Regions from separate parts of the Streptomyces sp. NPDC107559 genome, predicted to be linked through region 2. Evidence: riboswitches for the same ligand, from Rfam matches in the RefSeq annotation. Region 2 holds a riboswitch; the other holds the start of a gene.
The links. A riboswitch is a leader RNA that binds a small molecule or an ion and turns the genes downstream of it on or off. The one in region 2 is predicted to bind cobalamin.
Positions count from the first base shown of each region.

Region 1: another riboswitch for cobalamin. It lies ahead of ACZ7OY_RS20215 (ribonucleotide-diphosphate reductase subunit beta); the one in region 2 lies ahead of ACZ7OY_RS06390 (cobalamin biosynthesis protein).

Region 1 is NZ_JBVKBD010000006.1:215,248-219,634, forward strand. Features, by position in the region: gene metE (5-methyltetrahydropteroyltriglutamate--homocysteine S-methyltransferase) at 109-2,427, shown strand; gene ACZ7OY_RS20210 (hypothetical protein) at 2,524-2,874, shown strand; cobalamin riboswitch at 2,959-3,141, shown strand; gene ACZ7OY_RS20215 (ribonucleotide-diphosphate reductase subunit beta) at 3,220-3,600, shown strand; gene ACZ7OY_RS20220 (CbtA family protein) at 3,650-4,387, opposite strand, start outside.
Region 2 is NZ_JBVKBD010000001.1:1,490,664-1,496,478, forward strand. Features, by position in the region: gene cobN (cobaltochelatase subunit CobN) at 1-2,020, opposite strand, end outside; gene ACZ7OY_RS06385 (cobyric acid synthase) at 2,017-3,588, opposite strand; gene ACZ7OY_RS06390 (cobalamin biosynthesis protein) at 3,585-4,529, opposite strand; cobalamin riboswitch at 4,634-4,773, opposite strand; gene ACZ7OY_RS06395 (hypothetical protein) at 4,967-5,188, opposite strand; gene ACZ7OY_RS06400 (inorganic phosphate transporter) at 5,223-5,815, opposite strand, start outside.

The sequences.
Region 1 (4,387 bases), on a different contig from region 2:
CGACCGTGGCTTTGCCGCGCGGGGTCGTGGCCGTCCGGTTCGTCATTCCCTTCGCGCTCTCACCCCGTCTCCGGGATCTCAGGGATTCATCTCGCGAAGGAGATCTCCGTGACCAGCAAGTCCGCAGCCGCGGCAGCACGGGCCACCGTGTACGGCTACCCCCGCCAGGGTCAGAACCGAGAGCTGAAGAAGGCGATCGAGGGCTACTGGAAGGGCCGCGTCACCGCCGACGCCCTCCACGCCACCGCCGCCGAGCTCCGCCGGAGCAACCTGCGCTCACTCGCCGACGCCGGCATCCACGAGGTGCCCACCGGCGACTTCTCGTACTACGACCACGTGCTCGACACGACCGTCATGGTGGGCGCCGTCCCCGATCGGCACCGTGCCGCCGTCGAGGCCGACGCGACGGACGGCTATTTCGCGATGGCCCGCGGCACCCAGGAGGTCGCGCCGCTGGAGATGACCAAGTGGTTCGACACCAACTACCACTACCTGGTCCCCGAACTGGGTCCCGACACCGTCTTCGCGGCCGACTCCACCAAGCAGGTCACCGAGCTGAAGGAAGCCCTCGCCCAGGGCCTCACGCCCCGACCCGTGCTCGTCGGCCCCCTCACCTACCTCCTGCTCGCCAAGCCCGCCCCGGGCGTGGCCGCGGACTTCGAGCCGCTGACCCTGCTGGACCGTCTCCTGCCCGTGTACGCCGAAGTGCTCGCCGACCTGCGCGCGGCCGGCGCGGAGTGGACCCAGCTCGACGAGCCCGCCCTCGTTCAGGACCGCACCCCGGCCGAGCTGAACGCCGCCGAGCGTGCCTACCGCGAGCTGGGCGCCCTCACCGACCGGCCCAAGCTGCTGCTCGCCTCCTACTTCGACCGCCTCGGCGACGCCCTGCCGGTGCTGGCCAAGGCACCGGTCGAGGGACTCGCCCTCGACTTCACCGAGGCCGCGGCCGGCAATCTGGACGCCCTCGCCTCCGTCGGCGGACTTCCCGGCAAGCGCCTGGTCGCCGGTGTCGTCAACGGCCGCAACATCTGGATCAACGACCTCCAGAAGTCCCTGTCCACCCTCGGCACCCTGCTCGGGCTCGCCGACCGTGTCGACGTCGCCGCCTCCTGCTCCCTGCTGCACGTCCCGCTAGACGCGTCCGCGGAGCGGGACATCGACCCGCAGATCCAGCGCTGGCTGGCCTTCGCCCGGCAGAAGACCGCCGAGATCGTCACCCTCGCCAAGGGCCTCGCCCAGGGCACCGACGCCATCACCGGTGAACTCGCCGCCAACCGCGCCGACCTCGCCTCCCGCGCCACGTCACCCATCACCCGCGACCCCGCCGTCCGATCCCGTGCCGAGGCCGTGACGGCCGAAGACGCCCGTCGCTCCCAGCCGTACCCCGAGCGGGCCGCCGCCCAGCGCGCCCACCTCGGCCTGCCGCTGCTGCCGACCACCACCATCGGCTCGTTCCCACAGACGACCGAGTTGCGGACCGCCCGCGCGGACCTGCGCGCCAATCGGATCGACACGGCCGGATACGAGGAGCGCATCAAGGCCGAGATCCGGGAGGTCATCTCCTTCCAGGAGAAGACCGGCATCGACGTCCTGGTGCACGGCGAGGCCGAACGCAACGACATGGTCCAGTACTTCGCCGAACAGCTCACCGGCTACCTCGCCACCCAGCACGGCTGGGTCCAGTCCTACGGCACCCGCTACGTCCGCCCGCCGATCCTGGCCGGCGACATCTCCCGCCCCGAGCCGATGACGGTGCGCTGGACGACGTACGCCCAGTCGCTGAGCGACCGTCCCGTCAAGGGCATGCTCACCGGACCGGTCACCATGCTTGCCTGGTCCTTCGTCCGCGACGACCAGCCCCTCGGCGACACCGCACGACAGGTCGCCCTCGCCCTGCGCGACGAGGTGAACGATCTGGAGGCCGCCGGCACCTCGGTCATCCAGGTCGACGAACCGGCGCTGCGCGAGACGCTGCCGCTGCGGACCATCGACCACGCCGCGTACCTGACCTGGGCGACCGAGGCGTTCAGGCTCAGCACGAGCGGGGTGCGGCCGGACACCCAGATCCACACCCACATGTGCTACGCCGAGTTCGGGGACATCGTCCAGGCCATCGACGACCTCGACGCCGACGTCATCAGTCTGGAGGCCGCCCGCTCCCACATGCAGGTCGCCCGGGAACTCGCCGCCCACGGCTACCCGCGCGAAGCCGGACCGGGTGTCTACGACATCCACTCCCCGCGCGTCCCCAGCGCCGAGGAGGCCGCCGACCTGCTGCGCACCGGCCTGAAGGCCATCCCCGCCGAGCGCCTGTGGGTCAACCCCGACTGCGGCCTGAAGACCCGCGGCTGGCCGGAGACCCGCGCCTCCCTGGAGAACCTGGTCGCGGCGGCCCGCACCGTCCGGGGCGAACTGCCCGCGTCCTGATCCGCATCGTGGGGGGCCGGGACGCTCGCGGCGTCCCGGCCCCGTCCCACCGCACCGCACCGCACCGTCAGAACCAAGGCAGAGAGGAGGCTGTTGGTGCGCGGTAAACCGCGACAGGTCGTCGTGGACGGCAGGCCCATGGTCGCCATGTCGGAGAAGCAGTTCGAAAGCCTGCTGGCCATGCGCAGACAGCTCGGCAGCCAGACCGCCAGGATGCGGATGCTGCGGGACACGCTGGCCGATCTGGGCGAGTTCCTGGACTCCGTGGCCGAGGCGCTCGACGCATCACCCGAGCCACCGGAGATCACACCGCCCCCTTCCGGCCCCGCACATCCCCGGGCGGCTCTCGTCACGGAGATACGCCGACGCGCACAACAGGCACGCGCCATCAACGGGGCAGGACGCACTCCCAGGCACTGGAACCCGTCCGACCATACCAGGACTTAGGCTTACCTAAGTCTCGCGCGCGACACAACATCTGGGATGCGGGCACTCGCGAACTTCTAGATGCAGTGTTGGCGTTGCTGGTGGTTCGCCGAGCACTCCTGTGGTCGGCCTCGCAAGAGGGAACCCGGTGCAAGAGCGGGACTGCCCCGCAGCGGTGAGCGGGAACGACCGCCGTCCTACGCACTGGACCCGACGTACCGGGCCTGGGAAGCGACGGCCAGGTCGCGTCCCTGTTGTCGTCGCTGCTGCTGTACGCGGGCTTCTACCTCCCACTGCACTTCGCCACCCACGCCCTGCTCACCAACACGGCCGATATGATCCGCCTGATCCTGCGCGACAAAGGCCGTGCACGGCTACTACTCCGGCTACAAGTACCAGCGCGGTCTGGAGAAGCTCGACGCCGCCGGGCAGGAGGAGATGCGGGCGTTCACATACGGCCTTCTGGAGGAGCTGTACCCGCTGGAACTCCACTACTCCGGCGAGCTGTACGAGCCCCTCGGGCTCATGGACGACGTCGCCGTCTTCGTCCGCTACAACGCCAACAAGGCGCTGATGAACCTCGGCTACCCGGCCCGCTTCGGCGCGGAGGAGACCGAGGTGAACCCGGAGATCCTCGCGGCGCTGTCCCCAGGCGCGGACGAGAACCACGACTTCTTCTCCGGTTCCGGCTCCTCGTACGTCATGGGCAAGGCGGAGGACACCGCCGACGACGACTGGGACTTCTGAGCGACCGAGCGCGGTGATCTCGTCGAACACCGCGCTCCGGTCGGGCTGGTCATGCCGGGACGGGGTCCGGCTCCTGTGAGGCGGTGGGGGCATCCGGACTTACGGGGTTGAGCAGGCGTTCCGCCAGGGGCCCGAAGATCAGACCGATGGCCGTCCAGAGGATGAGCTGTGCGCCGACCGAGTAGAAGCGGAAGGCGAACAGTACGTCGGCCGGAAAGCCCGGGAAGACCATGTTGCCCCTGGAGTCGGTCAGCGGCTGCGGGGTCTCGGTGGCATGGTTGCCGTAGTTGGCCTTGTTGTACGAGAGGTGGCCGAGCGGCGGCAGGAGCAGCATGACGATCCCGATGGCGACGACGAACGCCGCACCCGCGAGGAGGCTGGCGTTCCAGTTGCCGAACCGAGCCTGGAGCCTCTTGCCCAGGTAGACGGCTCCCGCGAGGAAGGCGACCGAGCAGACGACCATGATCAGGTACAGGCCGCTGCGCTGCTGGATGGTCTCTTCGTGGCCGATCGCGGGCGGGTTGGCCGGGTACTTCAGGAACGGCACCATATACATGCCGAGGAACCCGCCGCCGGCGACGAGCAGCGCCAGGCTGCGTGCACGCAGCCCGCCGGTACGACCCAGGCAGATGGTGTAGGCGACCGCGAACAGGGCGCCCATCGCCATCCCGAAGAAGACGATGCCGATACCGATGCCGACGTTGGCCTGGACGGTGCGGCTGAACAGGTCCGGGCCCGCGGCTTCGACGTGCAAGCCCGCTGCCTTGTCCAGGGCGTTCTGCGCGGC
Region 2 (5,815 bases):
CGAGCACGAGGTTCACCCGCGGCTCGGCCTCCGGGCCGCCGCCGAGGATGTGCAGCCCGTCGCGGATCTGCACGTCCTTGATCTCGCAGAGGTAGCCGTCGATGTGCATCACGAACTCGTCGAAGTCGCCGTCGTCGGGCTGCTCGTCGACATGCAGGTCGTGGTGGAGTTCGGCGGCCTTGACCAGCGTCCAGATCTGGGCGCGGACGGCCGGGGCCTTGGCCGGGTCCAGGTCGGACACGAGCGCGTACTCGTCGAGGAGCTGCTCCAGCTTGGCCAGGTCGCCGTAGGTGTCGGCGCGGGCCATCGGCGGTACGAGGTGGTCGACGACGGTGGCGTGGCCGCGCCGCTTGGCCTGGGTGCCCTCGCCGGGGTCGTTGACGATGAACGGGTAGACCAGGGGGAGTTCGCCGAGGACGGCGTCGGGCGCGCAGCCGCCGCTCAGCCCGAGTCCCTTGCCCGGCAGCCATTCCATCGTGCCGTGCTTGCCCATGTGGACGATCGCGTCGGCCCCGAAGCCCCCCTCCGACGGAGCGGCCTCCAGCCAGCGGTAGGCGGCCAGGTAGTGGTGCGACGGGGGCATGTCGGGGTCGTGGTAGATCGCGATCGGGTTCTCTCCGAAGCCGCGCGGCGGCTGGATCATCACGACGACGTTCCCGAACCGGAGGGAGGCGAGGACGATGTCGTCGCCGTCGACGTACAGCGAGCCCGGCGGCTCGCCCCACGCCTCCAGCATCCCGTCCCGGAGCGCGGGGTCGAGCCGGTCGAACCAGGCCCGGTAGTCGGCCAGCGGCACCCGGGCGGGCGCCGCGGCCAGCTGCTCCTCGGTCAGCCACTCGACGTCGTGGCCGCCGGCCGCGATCAGCCGGTGGATCAGCTCGTCGCCGTTGTCGGGGTGCCCCTCGACCGTGTATCCGGCGTCCCTGAGCGCGTCCAGGACCCGGACGGCCGAGGCGGGCGTGTCCAGCCCGACCGCGTTGCCGACCCGCGAGTGCTTGGTGGGGTAGGCGGTGAAGACCAGCGCGAGCTTCTTCTGCGCGTTCGGCTTGTACCCCAGCCGCGCGTGCCGTACGGCGATCCCGGCCACCCGCGCGGCCCGCTCCGGGTCGGCGACGTAGACGGGCACCTCGTCCGGGCCCTGCTCCTTGAAGGAGAACGGCACGGTGATCAGGCGTCCGTCGAACTCCGGGATGGCGACCTGCATGGCCGCGTCCATGGGGGACAGGGCGGCGTCGGACTCGTGCCAGGCGGCGCGCGAGGAGGTGAGGCACAGCCCCTGGAGGACGGGTACGTCGAGGTCGGCGAGCGCCCCGATGTCCCACGCCTCCTCGTCCCCGCCCGCGGAGGCCCGCGAGGCGTGCGTGCCGCCCGCCGCCAGGACGGTGGCGACGATCGCGTCCGTCCGGCCGAGGATCCCGTACAGCCCGGGGTCGGCGCCGCGCAGCGAACCGCAGTACACGGCCAGCGCGTTGGCGCCGCGCGCCTCGATCGCCTCGCACAGGGTGTCCACGAAGCCGGTGTTGCCGCTGAGTTCGTGGGCGCGGTAGAAGAGCACGCCGACCGTGGGCCGGCCCTCGGCGAAGGCACGCTCGCCGTGGACGCCGTACTCGGGCATCTTCTGCGGCCCGTCGAAGCCCTCACCGGTCAGCAGCACGGTGTCGGACAGGAACCGGGCCAGCTCCGTGAGGTTCGCGGTGCCGCCCTCGACGAGATAGCGCAGGGCCTCCGCGACCACACCGGCCGGCACCGACGACTCGGCCATCAGCTCGGCGTCCGGCACGGACTCCCCGCCCAGCAGCACGGTCGGGATCCCGGACGCCTTCAGCACGGCCAGCCCGTCCTCCCAGGCCCGCTTCCCGCCCAGCAGCCGTACGACGGCGACGTCCGCGCCCCGGATCAGTCCGGGCAGCTCCTCCGCGACGTCGACCCGGGTCGGGTTGCCGATCCGGTAGGGGCCGTCGCAGGCGCGCGCCGCCAGCAGATCGGTGTCGGCCGTCGACAACAACAACACTGTGCTCATGCGGGCGCTCCCGGGGGGATGAAGGGCAGTCCTTGCGGCGCGCCGGACTCGATGAGCCGCCACAGCGCGTCCGTGTCCGCGTGCTGTTCGATCAGATCGCCGAGCAGGTCGAGCTGCTCCTCGCGCAGCGCGGCGAACGAGGTGTCGGGGGCCGGCACGAAACGGCGGCCCGCGGCGGCCGCCACCTCGCGCAGGAACGCCCGCCGGAATCCGTCCGACTCCAGGGAGCCGTGCCAGTGAGTGCCCCAGACGGCGCCGACCCGGCAGCCGTCGAGGCGGTGCCCGGCGCCGTCGGAGAAGAACGGCTCGCCGCCGGTGACGTCGGCGACCCCGTGATGGATCTCGTACCCCTCGACGTGCTCGCCGAGGGCCTGGCCGACGGGCCGGGTGAGCGTCTTCTCGCGGGCGAAGCGCACCCGTACGGGCAGCAGGCCGAGCCCGTCGACGTGCCCCGCGCGGCTCTCGACCTCGTCCTCGATGTGCTCGCCGAGGATCTGGAAGCCGCCGCAGACGCCGAGCACCGGCCGGCCCTCGGCGGCCCTGCGCGCGATGGCGTCCGCGAGGCCGCGCTCGCGCAGCCATCGGAGCGCGCCGACCGTGCCCCGGGTCCCGGGGATGACGACCAGGTCGGCGTCGGCGAGTTCCTCGGGCCGATCCACGAACCGCACGACGACGCCCGGTTCGGCGGCGAGCGCGTCCACGTCCGTGAAGTTGGACATGAGCGGGACCGCGCAGACGGCGACCCGCAGGACGTCCTCGCCGACGGGGGCGGCGACGGTCGACTCCCGGACGGCACCGCGCAGGGAGACGCGCAGTCCGTCCTCCTCGTCGATGCCGAGACCGTGCCGGAAGGGCAGCACACCGTACGTCCGCCGCCCGGTGAGGCCGCGCAGCATGTCGAGCCCGGGTTCGAGCAGGGACACGTCGCCCCGGAACTTGTTGACGAGGAACCCGGCGACCAGCTCCTGGTCCTCGGGCGAGAGCAGGGCGACCGTGCCGAAGAAGGAGGCGAAGACACCGCCGCGGTCGATGTCGCCGACGACGAGGACGGGCAGCCGCGCGTTGCGGGCGATGCCCATGTTCACGATGTCGGTCCGGCGCAGGTTGATCTCGGCCGGGCTGCCGGCCCCCTCACAGATCACCGCGTCATACGTGCCCCGCAACTCGGCGAGGCAGTCGAGGACGGTGCCGAGCAGCGCCTGCTGCCGACCGCCGTGCAGCCTTTCCCCGGGGGACGCCCCCTCGGACTCCCCGAAGAACCCGCGTGCGGTCATCTCGCCCACCGGCTTGCCCATCAGCACGACCTGGCTGCTGCGGTCGCTGCCGGGCTTGAGCAGCACGGGGTTCATCAGCGCGGTCGGCTCGATCCGGCAGGCCTGGGCCTGCATCGCCTGGGCCCGCCCGATCTCGGCGCCCTCGCGGGTGACGAACGAGTTGAGGGACATGTTCTGCGCCTTGAAGGGCGCGACCTTGACGCCCTGCCGCACCAGCCACCGGCAGATCCCCGCGGTGACGACGCTCTTGCCCGCGTCGGAGGTGGTGCCGGCGACCAGGAGACCACCGTTCATGAGTCACGTTCCTTCACGAGGAGGCGCGCGGCGGCACAGACGCCGAGCGCGAGCCAGCCGACGCGCCGGGACAGCCGTACCGCCCGGTCGATGTCCGAGGCACGGACGTCACGTCCGTGGGCACCGTTGAGCACGGGCCGGTGCTCGACCCGTCCGGCGTAGGAGAGGGTCCCGCCCAGCCGCACGCCGAGGGATCCGGCGAACGAGGCCTCCACGGGACCGGCGTTGGGACTGGGATGTCTGGCGGCGTCGGCCCGCCAGGCCCGTACGGCGCCGCGCGGATCGTCTCCGGCCAGGGCCGCGAGGGCGGCCGTGAGGCGGGCCCCCGGCCAGCCGGCGGCGTCGTCGAGCCGGGCGGAGGCCCATCCGTAGCGGCGGTGGCGGGGCGACTTGTGGCCGACCATGGCGTCGAGGGTGTTCACGGCGCGGAAGCCGAGCAGCCCCGGCACCCCGCCGACGGCTCCCCACACCAGCGCGCCGACGACGGCGTCGGAGGTGTTCTCGGCGACCGACTCGACGACCGCCCGCGCGATCCCGTCCGCGTCGAGGGCCTGGGGGTCGCGGCCGCACAGGTGCGGCAGCCGGGCGCGGGCGCCCACGACGTCCCCGGCCTCCAGGGCGCGCCCGATGGCGCGGGCCTCCCGGGCGAGTGAGGTGCCCCCGACGACGGCCCAGGTGGCGGTGGCGGTGAGCGCCACGGAGGCGGCGCCGGAGGTACGTACGGCGCGGGTGGCCACGGCTCCGAGCGCCACGGCGCCGCCGGCGCACACCAGGGTGTGCAGCGCGCCCTGGCCCCGGTGGTCCCGCCACAACGCCCGTTCCACGGCTGCGGCCGCACGCCCGAACAGCGCGACCGGGTGCCCGCGGCGTGGATCGCCGAGGAACAGGTCGCCCAGGAGGCCCGCGGTGGCGCCGTACGCGAAGACGCGATCGGCACGCACCGGCTCAGCCGATCGTGGCGGTACCGGGCAGTGACCTGGTGCTGAGACTCAATCGGCAGCCGAGCATGGCGACATGTCCTCACTCAGGGTGTCCACGCCCTGGTTCGACGAGACCGACGGCGAGAGTTCCTGGCTCCCGGGGATTGCTACCCCGGTCACAGTGGCGGGACCGCGCCGGATTCGCACCGGCTTCCTCTTGTGTCGTCGTAGATGGCTCCGGCAGTCCACCACGGGCCCTGAAGGGCCGTCAACCTGCTCTTGACCTGGGACGGAGGAGTGTGTGCAGCCCCACACACGGCGGGCGGCGGGAAGGGCGGGCGAGGAGGAGGGCGGGCCCGGGAAAGGGCGGGCAACGAGAAGGGCGGGCAACGAGAAGGGCGGGAGGAACCCGTGGGTTCCTCCCGCCCCTGGAGAACGGTGTGCCGGATGGCGGTGGGTCAGGCGACGATCAGGTAGATCCCGTAGCCCACCGCGGCCGTGCAGGCCGCGAAGCACGCGTACGCGCCCGTCACCGCGAGTGCGGCGGAGCCGCCCTGCGCGGAGGCCCGCTCCTGGCGGGAGAGGCCCATGATGCCGAGGGTGAACAGGGCCACGAGGGCCACGGTGACCACGAGGCTGACGCCGAACACGGAGCCCAGGGCTGCCCAGTCGATGTTCATGGTGAGGCTTCCTTACTTACCGGGTGCGCGGGGCTCAGACGGCGGCGGCCGGCGGGGCGACCGGGTCGGCCGTGGCGGCCGGGGCGGGGATCGTGGCCGTGAGGGTCTCGGTCACCGTGCCGGCGGGGGGCGGGGTCACCGCGGCGATCGCCGTGGTCACGACGCCGGCCGGCTCGTGGGTGTCGTTGACGTTGTTGCTGTCGACGACCTCGCGGCGGGAGATCTTCCAGATCGCGGCGCTGGAGGCGACCAGGAAGACGGCGACGACCGCCGTGCCCCAGTCACCCAGGTCCGTCACGGACTCGGCGAGCGCGCCGACCAGGGCGGCGGCCGGCAGGGTCAGGCCCCAGGCGACGAACATGCGGGTCGCGGTGGACCAGCGCACCACACCGCCCTTGCGGCCCAGGCCCGCGCCCATCACGGAGCCGGAGACCGAGTGGGTGGTGGAGAGGGAGAAGCCGAGGTGGGAGGAGGCCAGGATGACCGTCGCGGCGCTGGTCTGGGCGGCGAAGCCCTGCTGCGGCTGGAGTTCGGTCAGGCCCTTGCCCATGGTGCGGATGATGCGCCAGCCGCCGAGGTAGGTGCCGAGCGCGATGGCCAGACCGGCGGAGAGGATGACCCAGACCG